2 regions of the Rothia sp. ZJ932 genome follow, and region 2 is predicted to be linked to the other one. Evidence: predicted binding sites of a transcription regulator. Region 2 holds the regulator's gene; the other holds the start of a gene.
What was found. Region 2 encodes HrcA, which represses chaperone genes, less so after heat shock. Its sites were predicted from a motif close to TTNGCACTCGNNNNNNNCGAGTGCNAA; they were not measured.
Positions count from the first base shown of each region.

Region 1: a site for HrcA is predicted at 10,155-10,181, ahead of groES (co-chaperone GroES). Genes of this name have one in related genera too.

Region 1 is NZ_CP070480.1:668,518-684,999, forward strand. Features, by position in the region: gene JR346_RS03095 (sugar transferase) at 1-945, opposite strand, end outside; gene JR346_RS03100 (phosphatase) at 1,132-1,917, opposite strand; gene JR346_RS03105 (glycosyltransferase) at 1,927-3,132, opposite strand; gene alr (alanine racemase) at 3,232-4,494, shown strand; gene tsaE (tRNA (adenosine(37)-N6)-threonylcarbamoyltransferase complex ATPase subunit type 1 TsaE) at 4,491-5,060, shown strand; gene tsaB (tRNA (adenosine(37)-N6)-threonylcarbamoyltransferase complex dimerization subunit type 1 TsaB) at 5,101-5,790, shown strand; gene rimI (ribosomal protein S18-alanine N-acetyltransferase) at 5,787-6,302, shown strand; gene tsaD (tRNA (adenosine(37)-N6)-threonylcarbamoyltransferase complex transferase subunit TsaD) at 6,299-7,396, shown strand; gene JR346_RS03135 (glutamate--cysteine ligase) at 7,502-8,638, opposite strand; gene JR346_RS03140 (class I SAM-dependent methyltransferase) at 8,727-10,103, opposite strand; gene groES (co-chaperone GroES) at 10,285-10,578, shown strand; gene groL (chaperonin GroEL) at 10,621-12,216, shown strand; gene JR346_RS03155 (acyltransferase family protein) at 12,371-14,413, shown strand; gene guaB (IMP dehydrogenase) at 14,553-16,070, shown strand; gene JR346_RS03165 (GuaB3 family IMP dehydrogenase-related protein) at 16,160-16,482, shown strand, end outside.
Region 2 is NZ_CP070480.1:1,149,245-1,157,844, forward strand. Features, by position in the region: gene lepA (translation elongation factor 4) at 1-1,493, shown strand, start outside; gene hemW (radical SAM family heme chaperone HemW) at 1,490-2,734, shown strand; gene JR346_RS05320 (DUF4870 domain-containing protein) at 2,823-3,239, opposite strand; gene JR346_RS05325 (DUF3097 family protein) at 3,399-4,265, opposite strand; gene hrcA (heat-inducible transcriptional repressor HrcA) at 4,445-5,464, shown strand; gene dnaJ (molecular chaperone DnaJ) at 5,517-6,644, shown strand; gene JR346_RS05340 (16S rRNA (uracil(1498)-N(3))-methyltransferase) at 6,657-7,421, shown strand; gene JR346_RS05345 (PhoH family protein) at 7,554-8,600, shown strand, end outside.

The sequences.
Region 1 (16,482 bases), 480 kb from region 2:
AAGCAGAATTAGACCAAAACCCGATGCCAAAATATCGATGGTTCGCTTGAGGAAACCGGGGAACCCCTCCATACGGGGGGTAGAGACGTGAATGAGCGGAACACCATTTAGCGGCTGAGTATTGATGCGCGGACCGGCAATGTCCGTCATTGCCGGTGCCAGAATCAAAGAAATATGCCAGGCGGCGAGTTCCCATCCCAAACGACGCAGTTCCTGCGGGGTCAAACCATGACCGGAGCCAAGAGCAACAGCGTGAATGTTCGCCTCACGGGCAGCGGCAATAATATCTGATGCCTCGTGGGAGTACCCCAAAATCGGCAGGTCGTGATCCTTCTCGATATCAGCTCCCGGTGCGCTACCGGAGAAGTAGAAAGCGGCCGGACTCAGACCTGACTGCTGAGCGCCCTTCAACGTCGTGTAGAGGTGTTCACCGCTGGAGGCGTCGGAGATAATCATGACGCGGGTAAGCGCGCGTCCGCGCAGACGGAACGATACTAGCCAGCGCCGCAGTGACCAGCGGGCACCTAACAGCAACAGCAGACCCAGCGGGTAAGCAATGATGATGTAGGAACGCGCAAAGTCAATTTGCGTTAGATACGAGAAGATTGCAATGAGGCAGAAAAAGTAGGTGGTTGCCTTGGTAACCAGACGGTATTCGTCGTTGCCCTGGCCCAGGTGGCGTACGTTGCGTGAACCCGAAATCTGCAGGGCGACGAACCAGAACAGACCAATAACCGGACCAACCACAAAATAGTTCCAGCTGATATCAACACGACCGAGAACCAAAGCGTCCTTGAGTCCGAAACTCGCCAGGTGAGCAAAAATAAGGGTCGCAATGATAGCAATCGCATCGATGGTGTAGAGAACCGCTAAAATTTTTGGGTGCCAAGATTTTCTGATGCGAGTACCTGACCAGCGTTCTTCTAAATCAACACCGTTGAGCATGTGGGTTACCCCCGTTTAAACGTCTAAGTGAGTATCAATATTTCCCCAAGTGATACCCGTTATGCAAAGTCTATAGGTAAAAAGAGATTTTGTGACAATTCCTGACGGTTATCTCCATCTCTTATTTGCTTTACCTATCAAAGAAAATACCGCCTGTAATCTGGGCTTTCCCTAGAATTTAAGAGTCTAGAACAGACCTGCCTGGGTGAGAATAAACGATGTTACCGGTGAGTAAAGATGAGGGGTGACATTATCGTCCATGGGCACCGCCACTAAAATATCTCCCTGCTCAGCTGAGATAAACAAACCGGGATCGTTGCAGTCTGCGATACCGAGAGTGTTGATACCGCGAGATGCCGCATAACCTGCCATACCGTGGTCAGCGACAATGAGATCTGGCATCTCATCGCGTTGAGCAAGCTGGTCTAATGCTAGCTGCATGGGACCGGGGAAGTGCGTGTGCTGCAGGTTGCCGTATTGCTCAAACATTACGACCCCCAAAATTTGGCGGATATCTCCATCCAAGAAGAGGTCGCCTTCTTGAATCTCAAGGACGCGCGCACCTGCTGCCTGCGCGGCACGGGCTAGCTCAAAGTAGATGGGGAAGAGACCTGCGGGATGACCGGTGGCGAAAAGAATTTTTTTGCGCGCTTTCACAGCTTCACCGAAAATGCGGCTGTACTCTTTGAGCGCCTCGATGCATTTTTCAGCGCTGATAGTATCTTGACCCTCGGTGTGGTTGCGGTCAGCGCTAGTACCTACACGCTGCGCCATGAGCTCAAAAACCGCATTGAAATCCCATTCGCGTTTGAGCTTTACCCCAAACTCAAGGTGCTCATTGCCGTTGACGAAACCGTGCATATGGGCGATATTGACTTCACGGGAGGTCGCTACTTCGCCAGTGATGCGCGATGCGTTGAGGTAGTCAGCAAATTCTTGCTCTGTCATAGTGAAGGGGGCTGGGGATTTCATACAGAATCCTTAGTCGTTAAGGGGGCGTGAAGTGAGAAGGTCATTGTACAGTTTTACCGTTTTATCAGCTGCTGCTGACCAACTCATGCTGACGCTACGATTGGCGCCGGCACGTCCGAGTCTTTGACGCTTCTTGGGGTCTTGAACCAGCTGTTCAATAGCTTGTGCCCAGGCTGCTGGGCTGCGATCGGCAACTAATACCCCGGTTTCTTCATCTTTGACGGCGTCTGTAAGACCGTCAACGTCGGTGGCGATAACGGGGGTGCCCGTTGCCTGCGCTTCGAGGGCTACCAAACCAAAGGTTTCAGAGGACGAGGGGCAAAGCACGATGTCAGCTTGACGCATGGTCTGTGCTAAGTCGCTGGCGACCATTGCGGGCAGAACGGTTACCTGATTTTCGATACCGAGTTGATGGGCACGGTCAATGAGTTGTTGTTCATAGTTACTGTGTGATTTGCCCACCATAGTGAGGGTAACGGCTAGAGACTCAGGTAAAAGGGCGAGCGCCTCAATAATGATGTGCGGACCTTTGAGGGGTTGGGGTCTGCCTGCAAAAAGCAGCTGCGCCTGCGTGGGCGAGTGGTTGGTCTTAGGCTCGGGGTAGAAAATATCGGTATCGACTCCCGGACGGATAACGTGCAACTTCTGGTGGGCAGCCCCGTAGTGCTCAACCATCTGCTGGGCTTCTAGGGGGGTATTGACGACTAGGGCCGAGCAATCGTTGATAATACGTTGTTCACCGTTGAAGCGTTCTTGAGATTCTAGGGGTTCGCCTGCACCTGCGTGGGCATTTTTAACGGCGGCGGTGGTGTGCATGGTGTGTATCCACGGAACATCTGGGGCGTACTGACGTACCGCCATACCTGAAAGCCAATAGTGGGAGTGAACTACGTCAGCGGGAGCTAAAGCACGTGCCTTAATTTCAGCCGCGAAAGCTGCGATGTACGCGGGCAACTCTTCTTTGCGGGCGCCCCTCGCCTGATCAAGTGAGAGAACGTGGACGGTGCATCGTGGACCGTCGTCAATTCGGCGGTAACCGGGGGAGTCTTTGGCGGTGTCAAGCGTAAAGACTTCAAGAGTTAGTTCGCTGTAGCGGGCGAGCACCGCTTTCATAGAGCTCGCTATATAAACATTCATACCCCCGGCGTCACCGTCACCGGGCTGTGACAGTGGGGAGGTGTGCATCGATATCAGATGCAGGTTTCTTGAAATCACCCTCCCTACTTTACCAACAGCTGCTGAGGAGCTGTCTTTCGTGAAAAAAGAGGACGTGAAGGTGAGAGAATATAGCCGATACATTGAAAGGAGAAAGTCGTGGCAACCAGTACACCGGAATTTCTGCCCGAGGTTATTGCTGCTTTAAGGCAGGGCCCTGAACGGTGGGTGAACATCAACCTTGATGCACTGACCCACAATGTAAAGCGCCTTCGCGAACTCATCGGGAGAAACCGCACTCTGATTGCTGTGGTGAAAGCGGATGCCTACGGTCACGGGGCAGTGCCGGTGGGGCGGGCTGCCTTGGCAGCAGGTGCCGATATCTTAGGAGTCGTGCATATCGCTGAGGCTTGTGCTCTTCGAAACGCAGGTATAGAGGCACCCCTTATGGCGTGGTTGCACACTCCCGCTACCGACTTTGGAGAGGCACTACGCCAGAACATCATTTTGGGCGCATCGGGCTGGGACCTGGACGCTATTGCCTACACCGCGTCACGAACAGGTCTTCGCGCTCGCGTCCATCTGAAGGTGGACACAGGGCTGGGGCGCAACGGCGCAACCCTGGAACAGTGGCCAGAACTGGTGCAACGAGCTGCTGCCTTTGAACGAGCCGGTTATATCAGCGTCGAAGGTATTTTTACCCACCTTGCCGTGGCAGACGAGCCTGCGCGTCCTGAAACGGATGCGCAGCTTGCAGCTTTTGAACAACTAGTGCAGCAAGCGAAGGACGCAGGGCTAACCCCCGAGCTTATTCACGCGGCAAACACTCCGGGCACATTGACGGCGCACGATAAGGTTGAGTCAGCGCAGATGCTAGGTAATGCTGTGCGGGTGGGATTGGGGCTGTACGGGCTTTCCCCACTGGCTGATAAAACATCAAAAGATCTAGGGTTGCGCCCGGTGATGACTTTTGAAACCCGCGTGAGCACTGTGAAAGAGGTGCCTGCCGGTCAGGGGGTTTCCTACGGACTGCGCTACATGACTGAGAAGGCAACGACGCTTGCGCTGATTCCTGTAGGGTATGCCGATGGGGTGCCTCGCATCGCTACCGGAGCGCCGGTACGTATCTACCCTGGTGGCGGTGCCCTCGCACGTACCTACCCGGTGGTCGGGCGCATCGCTATGGACCAGATAGTGGTAGACCTGGGACAACCCGGTCTGACCGACCCTAAACACGGCTACTTGGGCGCACGCACTGTACTCTTTGGCGAGGGCGATAACCCGCCCGTGGAGCAGTGGGCACAGGCAGCATCCACCATTAACTACGAAATCATTACCCGCATTTCGCCCCGTGTCGCCAGGTACTACACCACAGATTCTTCAGCTAAAACACCCGAGAGCAAGAGAAAGAGCAACTCATGACCGCAGTCCTTAATCTTGACATTACAGATCCGCAACACACCGCCCGCGTCGCCCACGCTTTGGCTGATCTATTGGTCGCTGGCGACCTACTGATTCTCACCGGTGAATTGGGCGCTGGCAAAACCACCTTCACCCGCAGCCTAGGCGAAGGTCTGGGCGTGCGCGAAGGAGTTATCTCACCCACCTTTGTTCTCTCCCGCGTCCACCCCAACCTGCCCGACGGCAAACGTCCCGGCGGCCCTGACCTCGTGCACGTAGACGCCTACCGTCTCACCAGCCCCGACGAAATCGACGATCTTGACCTAGAATACTCCCAAGATACTTCTGTCACCGTCGTTGAATGGGGGCAGGGCAAAGTCGAGCACCTCAGCGATAGCTACCTCAATCTCGAACTCACCCGACCCACCGGGGATCTCACCGATGTGAGTTCACCGGATGCTTTTGCCGACCTCGACGAGGAAGAACCAGCAGAAGCCCGCCAACTGAGAATCAGCGCCACCGGTACCCGGTGGGAAGGCGTCACATGGGACGTACTGGTACAGGCAGTAAAAGCCACCGTTCACTAGCAACTAGCCCGGGCACCGCTAGCACCGCTACTATGGGGGAGTGCTCCTTTTAGCAATTGATTCTTCAGCAACAGCCTCTGTGACCCTTGCCCGCCTTGAACCTTGCGCAGGCGCGTCCGCGACTATTCTCGCCCACCGCGAGACAGCTGACACGCGCTCGCACGCCGAAGTCATGGCGCAGTTTGTGCGTGAAGTACTGAATGAAGCCGGGATCACCGGTTCAGAACTTGATGCCGTGCTGACCGGTACCGGTCCCGGTCCGTTTACCGGTCTGAGAGTTGGCATCGTCACCGCCAGAACCCTTGGGTTCACTTGGAACGTACCGGTGTACGGTCTCATGAGTCTTTACTCCATAGCCGAAAACACCTGGGAACATGCCGCCGCCCAATCCGCCCACACGTTCATGGTCGCTGCGGACGCGCGTCGTCGGGAAATCTACAGCGCGATTTTTGCTCTCGGCGACGGGTCATATGAACTGGTGGAGGGGCCTTCCGTGGGATCTGCCGCGGAGGCTCCGGCGCTACCAGCCTACGGATTTGGTGCGGGGCTTTACTCCGAGCAACTTCAGACCGTCGAAGGGTACGAACGGTTGCACGCCAACTCCCGCGATCTTGTTCATGCTGCAGCCCGTTTGGGTATCAAAAATCTTTCTACCGATACCGCCGCACTGTATCTGCGCGAATCGGATGCTAAAGTGCCTGCTGCCCGCAAGAAAGCAACCCGCGCATGAGTGTCGCTGAGCTTCCTCAGCCGCTGGGACCTGTGAGCTTTCGCCGAATGACGCTCCACGATCTTGAGCAGGTTCACACCTTAGAAAGGTACCTGTTTCCCGCAGACGCCTGGCCCATTGATATGTTCCTGGCAGAAATCCAGCACGAAACCCGTAGCTATCTTGTTGTCGAAGATACCGCTGTGCGCCCTACCAGCATCATCGGGTACGCCGGTGTGATGAGCGTAGCCGATACCGCCGATGTGCAAACCATCGCTGTTGCCCCGCAACACGAAGGCAAGGGGATAGGTAGAGCCTTGCTCGACTACCTCCACCGTGAAGCTGCTGCCAGAGGGGCACAAACAATCTTGCTTGAGGTGCGCGCTGACAATCCTCGCGCCCAAGACCTCTACACACGTAACGGTTACAGCCATATCCACACCCGCCCCCGCTACTACAACGACGGGGTAGACGCGCTCATCATGCAAGCGTCCCTGACCGACCCCACTAACTCCAAGGAGACCCCACGGTGACTCAGCCACTGATCCTCGGCATTGAATCCTCCTGCGATGAAACAGGCATCGGAATCGTGCGTGGACGCACCTTGCTCACTAATACCGTCTCGTCCTCTATGGAAGAGCACGTACGCTTTGGCGGGGTAATCCCTGAGATCGCATCCCGCGCCCATCTGGATGCGATGATTCCAGCTTTGCAAAAGGCGTTGGACGAAGCTGATGTTACCCTCGAAGATATGGACGCCATCGCTGTAACCGCCGGTCCGGGGCTGGCAGGTGCGCTCATGGTGGGAGTATCTGCAGCTAAAGCGCTGGCGGTGGCAACTGGTAAACCCCTCTACGGCATTAACCACCTGGTGGCACACGTTGGCGTAGGGCTACTGGAGGACTGCGGAATTGAAGGGTTCTCCGCTGATTTTATGGATCAGCTACCGGCTGAAGGGCTCGGCGCGCTGCTGGTATCTGGTGGGCATACCGAGATTCTTGCGGTTCGCGATATTACCGCTGACGTTGAATTGCTGGGCGCAACCCTTGATGACGCTGCCGGTGAAGCCTACGATAAGGTGGCGCGTCTGCTGGGGCTCAACTATCCCGGTGGTCCAGCCATTGACTGGGCTGCGCGTGAGGGCGATTCAAAAGCCTTTGCTTTTCCGCGCGGACTCACTGCCCGCAAGTATATGGGCACGGCCGAAGAACCAGGGCCACACCGCTATGACTTTTCCTTCTCCGGTCTAAAAACCGCTGTTGCCCGCGTCGTTGAAGGCTTTGAGGCTCGCGGTGAAGAAGTGCCTGTTGCCGATATTGCCGCGTCCTTCCAAGAAGCCGTGGTTGATGTGATTACTCGCAAAGCCATGCTGGCATGTACTGAGAAAGGCATTAAAACCCTTCTTCTCGGTGGAGGTGTAGCAGCTAACAGCCGCTTGCGTGAACTCACCGCCGCCCGATGCTCCGAGCACGGTATTCAACTGGTAATTCCCAAATTATCGCTGTGTACCGATAACGGTGCGATGGTTGCAGCACTTGGCGCTCGCTTGGTGGGTGAGGGGCGGGCGCCGTCCGGTGTGAACTTCACCGCTGATTCGTCGTTACCGGTCACGACCGTGCAACTGTAGAGGGGGATAATCCCACAGCAGAAAAGTACCGCCTTCGTACAATAGTTGAACGGAGGCGGTACTTTTTGATGCAGTGTTTTTTGATGATGTTAATGTGGTCGCTAACTAGGAACGTCCCAGTGCGATGAGATCATCTACTACTGCTCGTAGATCTCCCTGATTCTTCTCAGCTACACGACGCTGACGCTGGTAGCCGGGGCCTTGATCGATGATGCGTTCAATATCAGCAAGCTCCGTTGAGCACCCGAGATCAGCAGCGATGGGTTCGAGGACGTTCAGGATTTCGCGGAGGTGATCGGTGACCAGAGGTTCTGAACAATCATTGTCGGTGATGATGATAGCGTCGGTGCCGTAGCGGGCAGCACGCCATTTGTTTTCTTGCATGTGCCACGGATGCAGGGGCTCGATGCAGCGCCCCGCTTCAACTTCCCGCGAGAAATGCTCTGCTAGGCACTGGGTAAAAGCGGTAATCGCGGCGACATCGTTGGTGGAGGCAAGCCCATCGCATACGCGCATTTCAACGGTTCCGAAGTGGGCTACCGGGCGTAGATCCCAACGGTTTTCACTGGGGTCGTCGATGACGCCGGTTTTAATGAGGTCATCAATATAAGCCTCGTAGTCCTCCCAACGCTCAAAAGTGAAAGGTAAGCCTGCGGTGGGTAGCTGCTGGAACATCTGCGATCGGTGCGATGCGAACCCTGTGTCTGTGCCCTCCCAATAGGGTGAGGATGCGGAGAGCGCCAGAAGATGCGGGTAGTAGTTGCTCAGCCCGTTGAGAACGGGCAGAACTTTCGAGCGGGAATCCACCCCTACATGTACGTGTACGCCGTAGATGATCATCTGCCGCCCCCAGTACTGGGTGCGTTCGATAATTTTTTGGTAGCGGTCTTTATTGGCTACAGGCTGTTCGCTCCACTGCGAGAAAGGATGGGTACCCGCAGAGAAATAGGCTAGATCCAGTGGCTCTAAGACTTTCTCGAGGTCATCGGCGGCAGCACGTAGTTGGTCTTTTGTTTCTTCGGCAGTCCGGCAGACTCCGGTGACCAGCTCTACGGTATTATCCAAAAACTCACCGGTGATGTGCGCCCCGCTGTCTGTGCTGAGTAGGTGCGGCGCGTCCTGCTCAAGAGCGGTAAAAACCTCTTGGGCGCGAGAAGCCAACTCGCGGGTCTCACGATCAACCAGGGCAAGTTCCCACTCAACACCGATGGTTGATTGGGCTGAATCAGAGAAGGGGATCATATACATTCACCTTTGACGTTGGGTTCTCTGGTTTCATCGTAGTTTACTGGTGCTGGTGAACGAAAAAAATCGTGGCATTGAGGGTCTGCTATTTTGCTTTGTGTGACGGTGCGGCAGTAAATGGTAGCGGCTCAACGTAGAGGGCAAAGCGCTGTGAGTTGTTGCCGGTGCCGATGCGGGTGGCTATCAGGGTTGCGGCTTTTACTGCACCTTTCTTTTTCTTGACCCCGGCGAGAAGTTTGCTGCGCAGGGTTTCTGGCACAATATCGACCCCTCGTTTTTTGATGGTGAGGGTGGTGATGCCTTCTTCCTTGACCCATTTTTTGAGGTGTTTTTCGTGCAGGGGCAGTGTTCTTCGCACCCGGTAGCCGGTAACTAGAGGGGATTCCACCTCGTGATGTGTGGTCAGGTAGGCAATATTCGGGTCGATGAGGTGCGCGCCGAGTGCTTTAGCTAGTGGAGCCACCAGACCGGCGCGAATAACCGCCGCATCTGGTTCGTAGATAAAATCGCCCACCGGTGCAAGTGGTACCTCGTCGGCAGGTGCTTCATCGTGGTGGGCAATAATTTCACCCAGGACGCGCGGGGTTACCGGATTATCGGAGAGCGCCGTTGCCGCGCGACCTACCTCGGGGCGTGCAAGAGCGTTGAACCAAAGAATGACTTCGACCAGTGAACCTGCGTGCGTCACCCACTGAGCCTCGCACTCTGCGGGAATCTGATCGTGTGGAATACCCGGTCCCATCTTGACGCCCATGGGTATACCGCGGGCAGCTAGTTGCCGAACAAAGGAGAGTGGGGGAGAAAAGGCTTCTGCATCCCAGACTCGTTTAGAAGTGGTTCCACCCTCTACCTCGCGTCGTGCCGGGTCTAACCACAGCCCCTGAACAGCGCGTCCTTGGGTATCAGTCAGTGATTCAACATTGAGGGCTGTGATATCAGCCTGTATCACCTGGGCTGTGGGGTAGCCGCTGAGGTTGTGGGCGGTAATTTTTGCGGTTTCGGCATCAAGCTCAACAGCTGTCACCGCCAAGCCCTCACGCGCGAAAGCAAGAGAATCAGCACCTATGCCGCAGCCCAAATCGGCAACCGATTCAATACCGGCTTCAGCAAAACGACGTGCGTGAGCAGCGGCAACGGCGGCTCTGGTTGCCTGCTCTAAACCGGCGTCAGTGAGGAGTAAGTGATGGGCTAAATCACCAAACTTTGCCTGAGCTTTAGTGCGTAGCTTTGCCTGAGAGAGCAGGAAAGCTGATGTTTCGGCGTCTATCCCAGCTTTTCGTAGAGAGGTTACTGCGTGCAACGTCTGATCGGCATTGTAGGGCACCAAAGAAGCTATGAGGTCTTGGTGCTCACCTGATAGTTCGATGGCATCGGCAGATATGATGGGTAAATGATGGGGTAAAGCGCTCACACCAATAATCGTACGGTACAGGGTAGCGAATACAGTTATGCCCACAGCCATAAAGAACTGCTCCCGTCTTGACCCTGGTGCGTGGACGGTTCTAAAGTTTAGTTAGCACTTGACTGCCTACAGTGCTAATGATGGGCTGTTTCTGGCACCGCGACGACAGGCATGGTCTATCGAGCATACAGATGTGGGCAGTGCCCAAACTGTTCGTACATTTTCACCAAGGAGTAATCCCATGGCAAGCATTAAGCCTTTGGAAGACCGCATTGTTGTTCAGATCAAAGAAGCTGAGCAGACCACTGCCTCAGGTCTGGTGATCCCCGACACCGCAAAAGAGAAGCCGCAGGAAGCAACCGTTATCGCTGTTGGCCCCGGTCGCGTTGACGATAAGGGCAACCGTATTCCCGTTGACGTTGCAGAAGGCGACGTTGTCATCTTCTCAAAGTACGGTGGCACCGAAGTTAAGTACGGCGCTGAAGAGTACCTGATTCTCTCAGCACGTGACGTACTGGCTGTAGTTACCAAGTAAAGCCTTTGACCTATTTCCTTCGTGAAGGAGGCATAAGAATTCATGGCAAAGCAGCTGGAATTCAATGATGACGCCCGCAAGCATCTGCAGGCAGGCGTCGATAAGCTCGCCAATGCTGTCAAGGTAACCCTCGGCCCCCGCGGTCGTAACGTGGTTCTTGATAAGCAGTGGGGCGCTCCCATTATTACCAATGACGGTGTTTCTATCGCCCGCGAAATTGAGTTGGAGAACCCTTACGAGAATCTGGGTGCTCAGCTGGCTAAAGAGGTAGCAACCCGCACCAACGATGTCGCCGGTGATGGCACCACCACCGCAACTGTGCTGGCACAGGCGCTGGTGACTGAGGGGCTGCGTAACGTGACCTCAGGTGCCGCACCCGGTGAAATCAAGCGCGGCATTGAAACTGCTGTGAAGGCTGTATCTGCGCGTCTGCTCGAGAACGCTCGTGCGGTAGAGGGCGACGAAGTTGCCCACGTAGCGGCGATTTCTGCCCAATCACCCGAAATCGGTGAGTTGCTGGCAGAGGCCTTCTCAAAGGTTGGTCAGGACGGTGTTATCACCATCGAAGACGGCTCAACCACTGAGATCGCTCTTGAGGTCACCGAGGGTATGCAGTTCGATAAGGGCTACCTGTCACCCTCATTCGTCACTGACCCTGAGCGTGCAGAAGCTGTGCTTGAAGATAGCGCTGTTTTGATTTACCAGGGCAAAATCTCAACCGTTGCAGAGATGATGCCCGTTCTTGAGAAGGTCGTTCAGGCTAAGAAGCCTTTGACCATCATCGCTGAAGATGTTGAGGGCGAAGCTCTGTCAACCTTGGTGGTTAACAAGCTGCGCGGCAACATCAACGTGGTTGCTCTCAAAGCCCCCGGCTTTGGTGACCGCCGCAAGGCAATCATGCAGGATCTGGCGATTCTCACCGGTGCTACCGTCATTACCGGCGAACTCGGTATCTCCCTGGACGCAGTGACTATGGAACAGCTGGGCTCAGCGCGCCGTATCACTGTCACCAAGAACAACACCACCATCGTTGAAGGCGGCGGATCCTCTGAAGACGTTGCCGAGCGCGTAGACCAGCTCCGTGCTGAAATAGAACGCGTAGATTCTGAGTGGGACCGGGAGAAGCTCAAAGAGCGTCTGGCAAAGCTCGCCGGTGGCGTCGGCGTCATTAAGGTGGGCGCTGCAACCGAGGTCGAAGCTAAGGAACGAAAGCACCGCATCGAAGACGCAGTGTCATCCACCCGTGCAGCTCTTGAAGAGGGCATCGTAGCAGGTGGCGGTACCGCGCTGGTTCACGCCCTCCAAGCACTGGACGGTCTTGAGCTTTCCTCCAAGGACGCACAGACCGGCGTGGACATCGTACGTCGAGCCCTCGTGCAGCCTCTGCGCTGGATCGCTGAAAACGCAGGTCATGACGGCTACGTTGTCACCTCGAAGGTCGCTGAGATGCCACTGGGGTCAGGCTTCAACGCCAAGACCGGCGAATACGGCGACCTCATCGCAGCCGGTGTGATTGACCCCGTGAAAGTCACCCGCTCAGCTCTTGAGAACGCATCCTCTATCGCCGCGCTGGTTCTCACCACCGAAACACTGGTCGTTGAGAAACCCGCTGAAACAGAAGAGAACACTTCAAAGTAGGCTTCTACTGTTTCACCAGCGATAAGAATCCCGCCCCTTGTGTTTAGTCACAAAGGGCGGGTTTTCTATTGTCGTAGCCCACGCACTCCAGATACAGGGAGTAACCTAACACCTGTTGCTTTTTGTTCACCCACAGTTCGCGATACTCAGGTAGATGACATCACCGACCACACCTAAACCCACTGAAACAGTTTTTCGCCCCGAAATTCAAGGTCTCAGGGCGCTCGCACTGACTCTGGTTGCCGCCTACCATTTTTGGTTTGGCAAGGTTTCTGGGGGTGTGGATGTTTTCCTGCTGATTTCGGCTTTTTTGATGACGGGTTCTTTTGCTCGTAAGTTGGAGCGCGGTGAGCCTGTTTTTGTGTCTGCTATCTTGTCTTACTGGGTGCGTACCTTTACTCGTATTGTGCCGTTGGCGGCAGTGACTGTGATGCTGGTGCTGGCAGGAACCTGGATATTCTTGCCGCAGCCCCGTTGGAACGGCATTATGGATGAAGCAGTTGCTACTATTTTCTACCGCAATAACTGGTGGAATATTCAGAACCTAACGGACTATTACGCAGCTGACTCTTCTGAAGCCTCGCCGTTGCGTCATTTCTGGTCGCTATCGATGCAGGGGCAAATTTTTATTCTCTGGCCCCTGGCGTTCGCAGGATGCTGGGTGCTGGTGCGCTATCTGCGGTTGCCGGTGCGTCCTTTACTTCTCACAGTTTTCGGTATTATCTTTGCTGTTTCTCTGGCTTATTCCGTTGGACTCACCGGTTCAGATCAGCAAGCTGCTTATTTCACAACTTACGCGCGCTTGTGGGAGTTTGCTCTAGGTTCGCTTGTTGCGGTTGCCCTTCCTTTCATTTCGGCACCGCGATGGTTACGTCTGGTGATGGGCTGGGTTGGGGTTGTAGCCATCATCAGTTGCGCGCTGGTGCTTGATGTTGAGGGCAGGTTTCCCGGATTTTATGCCCTGTGGCCCACTCTTGCCGCAGCCTTCGTGATGGTTGGTGGCAACACCCACAGCGTCTTTGGCGCTGATCGTTTTCTCTCTCACCCCGCCCTTTTGTGGTTGGCTCACTATTCGTACGGGCTTTACCTGGTGCATTGGCCTCTGCTGGTGTTCTACCTCTACACCGCTAACTTAGAAAAAGCTGGTTTTCGGGCGGGCATTGCTCTCTTTGCGGTATCGCTGGGCGTCTCGTACCTGCTCACACGGCTTATTGAAACCCCTATACGGGAGTGGAGGTGGCTGAACGCTACTGCTTACCGCGGGGTGGCTTTTGTTGCTTTGGTAAGTTGCGTTGTCACCGGTGTTGTGGGCGCTTGGTCGCAGCACAACCATCGAGTAAGCGAGCAGCTACTGGCGCGAGCTGAGTTAGATAACCCGGGCGCTCAAATTTTTGACGTTACATACACCTACCGGGGAGCAGAAAACCCCGGTAACCTGCCCCTCTCCGTTCAGCGTTTTGACGACCGTCCGCTGATTGATACTCGCTGCGATATTGCCGTGAGCGAAAGCTATGGGCTTGATTCCAATAACTGCCACCAGATATACACCCCCGAGGAAGAAGCTACCCAAACTGTGATTGCCGTGGGTAATTCCCACATGGAGCAGTGGATAGATAACCTGCACGCTCTTGCCCAGCAATACCACTGGAACCTGCGTTTTTTGCAGTACAACGACTGCTACATGTTTGAACCCTCGGCTAATACCGGCGACCCTGGCTGCAACGAGTGGATTGGGCCAGCCAAGGCTTTTATTGATGGTGAGGCACCGGATGCGGTGGTGACAGTGGGCACTGTGTCAGTGCGCGAGAACGCGGGGGAGTACCTGCCGAGCGAGCTTGAGGGGTACATTCAGCATGTGCAGGCTCAGGGTATTGAGCTGGTTGCTTTGCGCGATAATCCTAGGTTCTGGGTACCTCACGCAGATTGCGAAACTCGAACAGATAGCTTGTGTGAGTATGATTCTGAGCTTGCTGCCAGCGAGAACCCTCTGCAACCGTTAGCTGAACAGTACGATAATTTCTCTACTGTTGATATGACAGATGTTATTTGCCCCGAGCAGAAATGCCCATCCACCGTGGGCAACGTGTACACCTACAGAGACGATTCGCATCTGACCAAGACTTTTACCGACTCGGCACACAGCATCTTTTCTACTAGATTGCTTGCCGCGCTGGGCATGGGGGCTTCTCACCTCTAGCGTCGTCGGTGGCAGATAGTTCAACACACCCGCTGAAGCTCAAGACAGTGCAGCTAAGGTCATGCCCCGGTATGATGAGACTAAGACTGTAATCGTGCCGGTTTTCCTGCGCGTGCCCCTTTGAAAGGTACAAGGTTCAATGACCACCCCCACAGCTCTCGCTGACGATCCCTTCGGTTTTACCGGTCTCACCTATGACGATGTTCTGTTGCTTCCTGGCAACACCGACGTGATTCCTTCTGACGCTGATACCACCACTAAGCTGTCAAAGCGCATTACCCTGAATTCTCCGATTATTTCGGCGGCGATGGACACCGTGACTGACTCAGAAATGGCGATTGCTATCGCGCGTTTGGGCGGCATGGGTGTTATCCACCGCAACCTTTCTATTGAAGATCAGGCGATGCACGTTGACCGCGTTAAGCGCAGCGAATCGGGCATGATTACCAACCCCGTGACTATCGGCCCCGATGCCACTATTGAGGAGTTTGATCAGCTGTGTGGTCACTTCCGTATCTCGGGTCTGCCTGTTGTTGATGACAAGGGCGTGCTCGTGGGTATCATTACCAACCGCGATATTCGCTACTTGACCGAAACTGATTACGAAACCACCCTCGTCCGTGACATTATGACGCGCGAAGGTCTGATTACCGGTCGTGAGGGCATGCCCAAAGAAGACGCTTTCAAGCTCTTGGCAGATAACAAGATTGAGAAACTGCCCCTGATTGATGATGAGGGTAAGCTGACCGGTCTGATTACCGTCAAAGATTTCATCAAAACTGAGCAGTACCCCCGTGCCACTAAGGACGATGAGGGGCGTCTACGTGCCGGTGCAGCGATCGGCTTCTTCGGTGATGGCTATGAGCGCGCGATGACCTTGATTGACGCTGGTGTAGATGCCTTGTTTGTGGATACCGCTAACGGCCATTCCCAGGGCGTGCTCGATATGATTGCTCACCTTAAGAAAGATCCAGCTGCTGCGCACGTTGATGTGATTGGTGGTCAGGCAGCTACCCGTGCCAGTGCCCAGGCGATTATCGACGCTGGCGCAGATGCGGTGAAGGTTGGCGTAGGTCCTGGCTCAATTTGCACCACCCGTATCATCGCAGGTGTGGGGGTGCCTCAGATTACTGCTATCAATGAGTCCGCGAAGGCAGCTATTCCCGCGGGCGTTCCCTTGATTGCGGACGGCGGTATGCAGCACTCGGGCGAAATCGGCAAGGCTTTGGTAGCCGGTGCTGATGTTGTCATGCTCGGTTCCTTGTTGGCTGGCACCGCAGAGTCACCCGGCGATTTGATTTTTGTTGATGGTAAGCAGTTTAAGGCTTATCGTGGAATGGGTTCTTTGGGTGCGATGCAGACCCGCGGTCGCAACAAATCCTTCTCGAAGGATCGCTATTTTCAAGCTGACGTTTCAAGCGAAGAAAAGCTGATTCCTGAGGGTATCGAAGGTCAGGTGCCCTATCGCGGTCCGCTGTCAGCAGTGTTGCACCAGCTAGAGGGTGGTCTGCGTCAGACCATGTTCTACGTGGGGTCACGCAATATTGAAGAACTTAAGTACAAGGGTAAGTTCGTTCGTATTACCCCTGCGGGTCTGAAAGAATCACACCCGCACGATATCATGATGACCGTCGAAGCTCCCAACTACCGCCGTTAAGGCAGTAGCCCTCACTTTGTGCGCCCGCCCGCTGCTCGTATAGGCGTGGCGGTGAGCGGGGCAGTATTGAGGTCAGAAAGGAAAACCGCGTGAGCGATATTCAAATTGGCATGTCAAAACGTGCCCGCCGCACTTACTCACTGGACGATATTGCTCTGGTGCCTAGCCGTCGTACCCGTGATGCGTCAGATGTCGATACCTCTTGGCAGATTGATGCTTTCAAATTCGACACCCCGATTTTGGGTGCTCCTATGGACTCGGTGATGTCACCGGCAACCGCTATAGCTCTGGGTGAGCTTGGCGGTTTGGGAGTGTTGAACCTGGAGGGTCTGTGGACTCGCTACGAAGACCCCCAGCCTCTGCTGGATGAGATTACAGCTATCTCCTCTGAAGATTCCACGGTGGCGACCTC
Region 2 (8,600 bases):
TTGAGGCGCAGACTCTGGCGAACCTTTATCTTGCAATGGAAAATGATTTGACCATTATTCCGGTGCTGAACAAGATTGACCTACCTGCTGCGCAGCCTGATAAGTATGCAGAAGAGTTAGCGAATTTGATTGGTGTTGAGCCTGAGGACGTATTGCGTGTTTCGGGTAAAACTGGTGAGGGCGTCACTGAGCTGCTTGACCGCATCGTTGATTTGCTGCCTGCCCCTCAAGGTAAAGAGGACGCACCTGCCCGAGCGATGATTTTTGACTCTGTTTATGACTCTTACCGCGGCGTAGTGACTTATGTTCGTGTGGTTGATGGCAGTTTGAAGCCTCGCCAGCGCATCAAGATGATGTCTACGGGTGCTGAGCACGATTTGTTGGAAATCGGTGTGATTTCGCCTGAGCCTGTGCCGACTAAGGGTCTTGGCGTGGGCGAGGTTGGTTACTTGATTACCGGTGTGAAGGATGTTCGCCAGTCGCGTGTGGGTGATACTGTCACCTCTGCTCAAAACGGTGCTGAAGAGTCTCTCGGTGGTTATGAGGATCCCAAGCCGATGGTGTTCTCAGGCTTGTTCCCGATTGATGGCTCTGATTACCCCGTGTTGCGTGATGCCCTTGATAAGCTCAAGCTCAATGACGCGGCTCTGGTTTATGAACCTGAGACTTCGGCGGCTTTGGGCTTCGGTTTCCGTGTTGGTTTCTTGGGTCTTTTGCACCTTGAGATTGTGCGTGAGCGCCTGGAGCGCGAGTTCAACCTTGACCTGATCTCCACCGCACCCAACGTTATTTACGATGTGGTTGCTGAAGACGGTACCGCTCAGCGCGTGACCAACCCCAGTGAGTTCCCTGAGGGTAAAATCGCGACCATCAAAGAACCGATGGTTGCTACCACTATTATTGCCCCCAACGAGTTCGTGGGTGCGATTATGGAGCTGTGCCAGCAGCGTCGCGGCACGATGGGTGGTATGGACTACCTTTCGCAGGAACGCGTGGAGCTGCGTTACCGCCTGCCTCTGGCTGAAATCGTTTTTGATTTCTTCGACCAGCTCAAGTCTAAGACCCGCGGCTATGCGTCCTTGGACTGGAAGCTCGATGGCGAAGAAGAATCAGATTTGGTCAAGGTCGATATTCTCTTGCAGGGCGAAAAGGTGGATGCATTTAGCGCCATCACCCACAAGGACAAGGCTTATTCTTACGGCGTGATGATGACTGCCAAGCTGCGCGAGCTGATTCCTCGCCAGCAGTTTGAGGTGCCCATTCAGGCAGCTATTGGCTCACGTATTATTGCCCGTGAGAACATTCGCGCTATCCGCAAGGACGTTCTGTCGAAGTGCTACGGCGGCGATATTTCGCGTAAGCGTAAGCTGCTGGAAAAGCAGAAGGAAGGTAAGAAACGCATGAAGATGGTGGGACGCGTGGAGGTGCCTCAGGAGGCATTCATTGCTGCTTTATCATCTGGCGAAGAGTCAAAGGACAAGTCGAAGAAGTGACCCCTGCTCAGCCTTTGGGCATGCCTGCTCCGCTTGATGGAATGGTTCCACAGGAATCTGCTATCGGTGCGGAGCAGCGCACGTTAAGTCTCTATGTTCACGTTCCTTTTTGTTCGGTGCGCTGTGGGTACTGTGATTTCAATACCTACGCCACTGACGATTTCGGTAATGGTGTGGGGTTAGAAACCTATGCTCAGGACGCGTGTGCCGAGTTGGACTTTGCGCAGCAGGTGATGCGCTCCTCCGCCCTACCTGAGCGGAAGCTGCACACTGTTTTCTTTGGTGGTGGTACGCCAACCAAATTACCGGCTACAGACCTGGTGAAAATCTTGCAGCGCGCTGTTGAGCTTTTTGGTCTTGAAGAGGGCGCTGAGGTTACGACCGAAGCCAACCCTGATTCTGTGACTGCTGAAGACCTACAGATTTTAGCTGCCGGTGGGTTTACCAGAGTTTCATTTGGTATGCAGTCGGCGGTGCCGGAGGTTTTGCAGGTGCTTGATCGCACCCACACCCCAGCGAATGTTCCCAAGGTGGTGCAGTGGGCTAAAGATGCCGGTCTGCAGGTCTCTGTTGATCTTATTTACGGCACGCCGGGGGAGAGTCTGGAACAGTGGGAGAAGTCTGTCAAAGCCGCTATTTCTTACGCGCCCGATCATATTTCTGCCTACTCACTGATTGTTGAAGACGGAACCAAGCTCGCGGCACAGATTCGTCGTGGGGAGTATGAGATGCCCGACGATGATCTGATGGCAGATATGTACTTGCTGGCAGAGAAACATCTCACCGCTGCTGGCTACAGCTGGTACGAGGTATCGAACTATGCTTCATCGCGGGAAACCCGCAGTACCCACAACTTTGCCTACTGGAAGAACCAGGATTGGTGGGGTGTTGGGCCCGGTGCTCATTCACATCTGAATGGCACCCGATGGTGGAATGTTAAGCACCCCGTGGCTTACTCCGGTAAGGTCTGCCTCGGGCAGTCCCCGGCGGCAGCCCGTGAAGTTCTCGGAGAAAAGACCAAGAACTTTGAGGACATCATGCTCATGGTGCGAACCATTGAGGGGTATTCAATTAACAAACTACAGCAGGTACACGGGCAGGCTCTGGACGCTAAACTTCAGTGGTTGCTGAACCAAGACTTAGTTGAGCCTGAAGCCTTGAAAAACGGACGCCTTGTTCTCACCCTCAATGGCAGACTGCTGGGCGATGCTGTTACTCGTGAGTTGCTCCCCGAACTATAAACAGTTCTTTTAATCAAGAAACCGCCTCTCTTCATGAAATGAAGAGAGGCGGTTTATCTATGAAAACTTGTTGGTGAAACAGATAACCCTAGCGACGAACACGAATCACATCGAAGAGGCGGGTGTTCAGTGGGTACTGGTAGGGGTTGCCGCGGTTAACACGAATACCTGCATAGAGCGACATACTCGCCAGTATAACCCACACTAGCGCTGCTACCAAACCGAAAATCCATCCAATGCCGGGAAGGCTTGATAAGAAGAATGATGCCAACGCAATAATGGTAGGCAGCAGAGTGAAGTTCAATGCCTCGCGGGCTTCCTGCTGGGCGAAAGGCGCGCGTCCTTTGTACAGGTAGTAGATAACTGCTGAGGGAATACAACCCAGTACACCACCAAAATGGGCGAGCGTCGCTATATTTCTGTCTTCAGCAACGCTCAGTTTGCCGGCAGCTGCTGCGGTGCCATTAAACTGCGATTCGGCGGGAACCTGTGAGGTTGTTTTCAAGGATGTACTCGTTTTCATAAAAGGGTAAAGATCAAGCAGGGTGAAGCTCTGTTAGTGTCACCACAACAGGCTACGGGGTTCTTGAATATTTTAGATACTGAGCGGTAACGGGCGCAGTTTCAAACCCCACATTTACGGTAAATCTTCGAAAGATTTATATCACACTTTCTTCACATCGTCGGTGAGAAAATCAATGAGGGATTCTACCGGTCCCAAAATACTGGGTTCTAAATCAGCGTACGAATTAACTTTTGAGAGCATGAACTTCCAGGCGTGAGCGATGTCTTCCTGCGAATCGTGGGGGAGCCCTAACCGTTTGAGCATGCCCTTTTTCCATTCTTCGCTGCGGGGCACGGTGGGCCAGCGGCTTAATCCCAGCGCCTGGGGTTTGATAGCCTGCCAGACATCAACAAAGGGGTGACCAACAATTTCCACGTTACCGCGGGCACCGGGAACGGCGAGCGCTTCGGTAGCGATGCGACTTTCTTTGGTTCCGCTGATGAGGTGATCCACCAAAATACCGAGTTTACGCTGCGGCCCCGGTGCGAAACTCCTCATAGCAGCGGCAAGGTCATCAACACCGTGCAGGGGCTCTACGACAATGCCCTCCACACGTAGGTCGTGACCCCAGACTTTCTCAATCAATTCTGCATCGTGGGTACCTTCAACCCACAGACGGGACGCGCGCGCCACCTTCGCAGGCGCATTGGCAACCTCAAAGGAGCCCGAACGGGAAATCTTACGCACTGGGGCTTGTTTTTTACTCCTGGGTGCAACCACCGTGACAGGCTGCCCTTCTAGAAGAAAACCGGCGCCCAACGGGAACTTTTTAACCCGCCCGGCAGCGTCCTCTAGACCGAACACCTGCATGCCTCCGATAGTCTCAAAAGAGACAACGACCCCTACCCAGCCGCTCTCAACATCCTCTAGAAGAAGCCTAGGCGCTAGGTAGAGGGCGCGGGATGCCGTACCACGGTGTTGTTGAGATAAAGCACCCAAATCTCGGGCACCCCAGGGCTGGCTCATAGTGTCTCCTTGGTGGTTAGCGCACGTATCTACATCAGTATTCTACGCGCTACCCTTGAGCCTTGAGCGTACGAACTGGAGCGCACTACCTCTACAGTATTAGAGTTGGTGTTAGCACTGGGCACCTAAGAGTGCTAATTTTTATCGGACTGCTGCGTAGAGAAGGGAGGATGCCCCGCATGAACCGTGAACGACATTTTCAGGTTTTACAAGCAATTATTGAGGACTACGTTCATTCGCGTGAGCCGGTTGGCTCCAAAGCCCTCATTGAGCGTCATAGTCTTGGTGTTTCAAGTGCAACTGTTCGTAACGATATGGCTCATCTTGAAGAGCAGGGGCTGATTAGTGCACCTCACGCTAGCGCCGGCAGAATCCCTACCAACGATGGCTACCGTCTTTTCGTCGACAAAATAGCCGGAGTTAGACCCCTCAACGAACCCCAGCGTCGAGCCATAGCCCAGTTTCTCGACGGGGCGACCGACATTGACCAGCTGATGGATCGAACCGTCAGGTTGCTCTCGCAACTCACCCGGCAGGTAGCTGTGATTCAGCACCCAGTAGAGGAATCGCTCACCATTAGGCATATCGACGTTATTGAGGTGGCTGATAGACAGCTCATGGTCTTGGTGGTGCTCAGCAACGCAGAAGTTCTGCAGAGGGTCTTGACGTTTGACGCAACTGACCACAATGGGCAGAGCCAACGGCAGCACATTAATAGCGCCGCAATCGCAGCTCTCTTACGTAGCACCTACCTCGGGCAACCCCTGGAACAACTAGGACGTGTCTGCCCGGCGAGCACAGGAGAAACTTCATACCCCGTCGCCCTCAACGACGCTCTACAACAGCTTGCAGATGAAGCGAAACCTCACCGTATGACTTTTGCCGGGACTTCTTACCTCGCCCAATCAACCCAAGATTTTCCTCACAGCATCGCCCCGATTCTCGATGCTCTAGAGGAACAAGTAGTAGTCTTAAGGTTGTTAGAGGAACTTTCCCACGATCAACGGGGATTTTCAGTTAAAATCGGTGCAGAAAGTCAGCTTGACCCACTCACCGACGCCGCCGTGGTAGCAACAGGTTACGGCTTTAACAACACCGCGAAAATAGGTATCGTGGGGCCCATTCGCATGGACTACCCCGGCAATATCACTCTGGTACGAGCGGTAGCATCTTACCTTTCCAAAACTTTGAACCACTAACTCCCACATTTTTTCTAAAAATACACAGCGATCTACAGAAAGAGAATATTTAGTGAGCAGCCATTACGACACCCTCGGCGTTTCACGCGATGCCACCGCTGAAGAGATTAAGAAGGCATACCGCACGAAAGCTCGCAAGCTGCACCCCGATATCAACCCTGGCGAAGAGGCAGCTGAAGAGTTCAAGAGGGTATCGCACGCCTATGAGGTTCTTTCTGACCCGCAGAAGCGCGATATCTATGATCGTACGGGCAACGAAAACGGCAACGCCCAGGGCTTTGGCGGCGGTGGCGGTTTCAGTGGCTTCGGTGGATTTGAAGATATTTTCAACACCTTCTTCAGCCAGCAGCCCCAGGGCCCGGCAAGCCGTACCCGCCAGGGTCAGGATGCGCTGATTAACGTCCGTATTGATTTACGTGAAGCTGTTTTCGGCATCAATAAAGAAATCACCGTTGATACAGCTGTGGTGTGTTCTCACTGTGCGGGTGAAGGAGCTGAGCCCGGTACCCACCCCGAAACTTGTGATACCTGTGCCGGTCAGGGGTACATGCAGCGTCAGGTGCAGTCAATCTTGGGTACCGTTGTTCAGCCGGTGCAGTGCCCCAGCTGTAACGGTTACGGCACCGTTATCAAGACCCCCTGTAACGAGTGCTACGGTGAGGGACGCGTGCGCGAGCGCAAGCCGCTCACTATTAAAATTCCTGCGGGTGTAGCAGACGGTACTCGTATTCGCCTAGCTGGTCAGGGTGAAGCGGGTGTGGCAGGTGGTCCTAACGGTGACCTGTACGTTGAGTTGCACGTCAACCAGGATTCAACTTTCACCCGTGAGGGCGATGATTTGCACGCCACTATGGTTATTTCGATGGCGGCAGCAGCTTTGGGTACCACTATCACCCTTGAGACCTATGATGGTCCGCAGGAAATTTTGGTTAAGCCCGGCACTCAGTCAGGTGATGTTGTCACCCTCAAGGAATTGGGCGTGAACCGTTTACGTGCGGGCGGACGCGGTAACCTCCGCGTACACCTTGAAGTTCGGATTCCCACTGACCTCACCGACCACCAGCGCGATTTGTTGCAGCAGTTCGCAGCATCGCGTAATGAAGACTTGGCAGTGAGTGAAACCGTTGAGCAGAAGCACAATAGCGGCTTCTTCTCGCGCTTCAAAGAACGCTTTCAGTAGGAGTACACCAAAATGACCGCACCCATTTTCTACCCCGATGACCTCGATGTGGGCGAGTTAGCGGTGGGCGATACCGTCACGCTGACCGGGGACGAGGGGCACCACGCTAAAAACGTCAAGCGATTGAGCGTGGGTGAAGCTATTGATATAGCTGATGGGTGCGGTACCCGCTTGGTGGGGGAAGTAGCGCAGGTTATTCCAGAAGGGCTAGCTGTTCGCATTAGGGCGATCACGCAGGAGGCTAAGGCAACTGGCATCTATCTGGTGCAAGCACTCGCCAAAAACGATCGCGATTTAATGGCGATTGAGATGGCTACAGAGCTAGGTGCGGTGGGTATCGTGCCCTGGTCAGCTGACCGCTCCATTGTGCGCTGGAAGGGTGAACGCGCGTCCAAGTCCTACGCCAAATGGCAGAAAACTGTTCAAGCGGCAGCTAAGCAGTCTCGGCGGGCACTGATTCCCACTGTCTATGACTTGCACTCGTCCAAGCAGCTTGCCCAGATGGTTGCCGAGGTTACCTCTGAGGGTGCTGCTGTGTTCATCCTTCACGAACAGGGCAATCAGCGTCTTACTGACCACCTGCGCGTTCTAGACGTCGCGCAGGTACCCGAGGTTTATGTGGTGGTCGGCCCTGAAGGTGGTATCAGCGATGCCGAGGTGGACGCGCTAGTGGCGGCAGGGGCCTCTGTCGGATTATTGGGAACAGAGGTTCTGCGTAGCTCAACCGCGGGAGCCGCTGCTCTCTCTGCACTGAATCTGTGGAGCAAAGCCTGGTAACCAAAAGTTCTTTTAAAAAACGTGAGGAGGGTGGGTGCTCACCCCGCCCTAGATATAACCTGAAAAATAACAGTCACTTTCAACCCTCTAAGGAGTTCGACTGCCAGCTGTCTACCGCTGGCGTCTTGACATATGACTACACCAACAACAGATACCTACCGTCCCATCAATGTGGCTCGTACTTTCACCTTCTCATCACGCAGTGAAATGGTGACGGTCTTGGGTGCGCACGATTCATCGCTGAAACTCATTGAGCAGCAGTTCCCGGGTATCACCATCAGACCCAAAGACCTCGATATTGTGGTTACCGGCCCAGCTGCCCTCGTAGCTACTACCGTCCGTTTGCTTTCTGAACTGCGCGTGCTAGCAAGTAGTGGCACCATCATCTCCCCGGACGTTATTCAGCGCATGCTGACTATGCTCGCTGCTGAAATGGCGAACCCTGCCTCAGCGATGAGCCAGAATATTCTGAGTTCGCGTGGTAAAAGCATCCGCCCTAAAACGGTCAATCAGAAAACCTACGTTGATGCTATTGACGCCAACACCGTAGTTTTCGGCATCGGTCCGGCTGGTACCGGTAAAACCTACCTAGCGATGGCAAAGGCTGTTCAGGCATTGCAAGCGAAAGAAGTCAATCGTATTATCCTCACGCGACCGGCTGTTGAAGCTGGCGAGCGCCTGGGCTTTTTGCCCGGTACTTTGAACGACAAGATTGACCCTTACTTGCGTCCGCTCTACGATGCTTTGCACGACATGATGGATCCTGAGTCTATTCCGCGTTTGATGGAGGCAGGCACTATTGAGGTTGCTCCGCTTGCTTACATGCGCGGTCGTACGCTCAATGACGCCTTCATTATTCTCGATGAGGCTCAGAATACTACCGTGGAGCAGATGAAGATGTTCCTAACCCGTTTGGGCTTTGGCTCCAAGATGGTTATTACCGGTGACGTGACGCAGATTGATTTGCCCAATGGGCAGGCATCCGGTCTTAAGCAGGTACGTGAAATCCTGAAGAATGTAGATGATATTCACTTCTCAATTCTCGAATCTGTTGATGTAGTGCGCCACAATTTGGTCTCGGACATTGTGACTGCTTACGACCAGTGGGATGAAGATAAAACCGCAATGGAACGCAAGCGTAACCGCAAGGTCAAGCGGGCAACTATCGAAGCGGCGGCT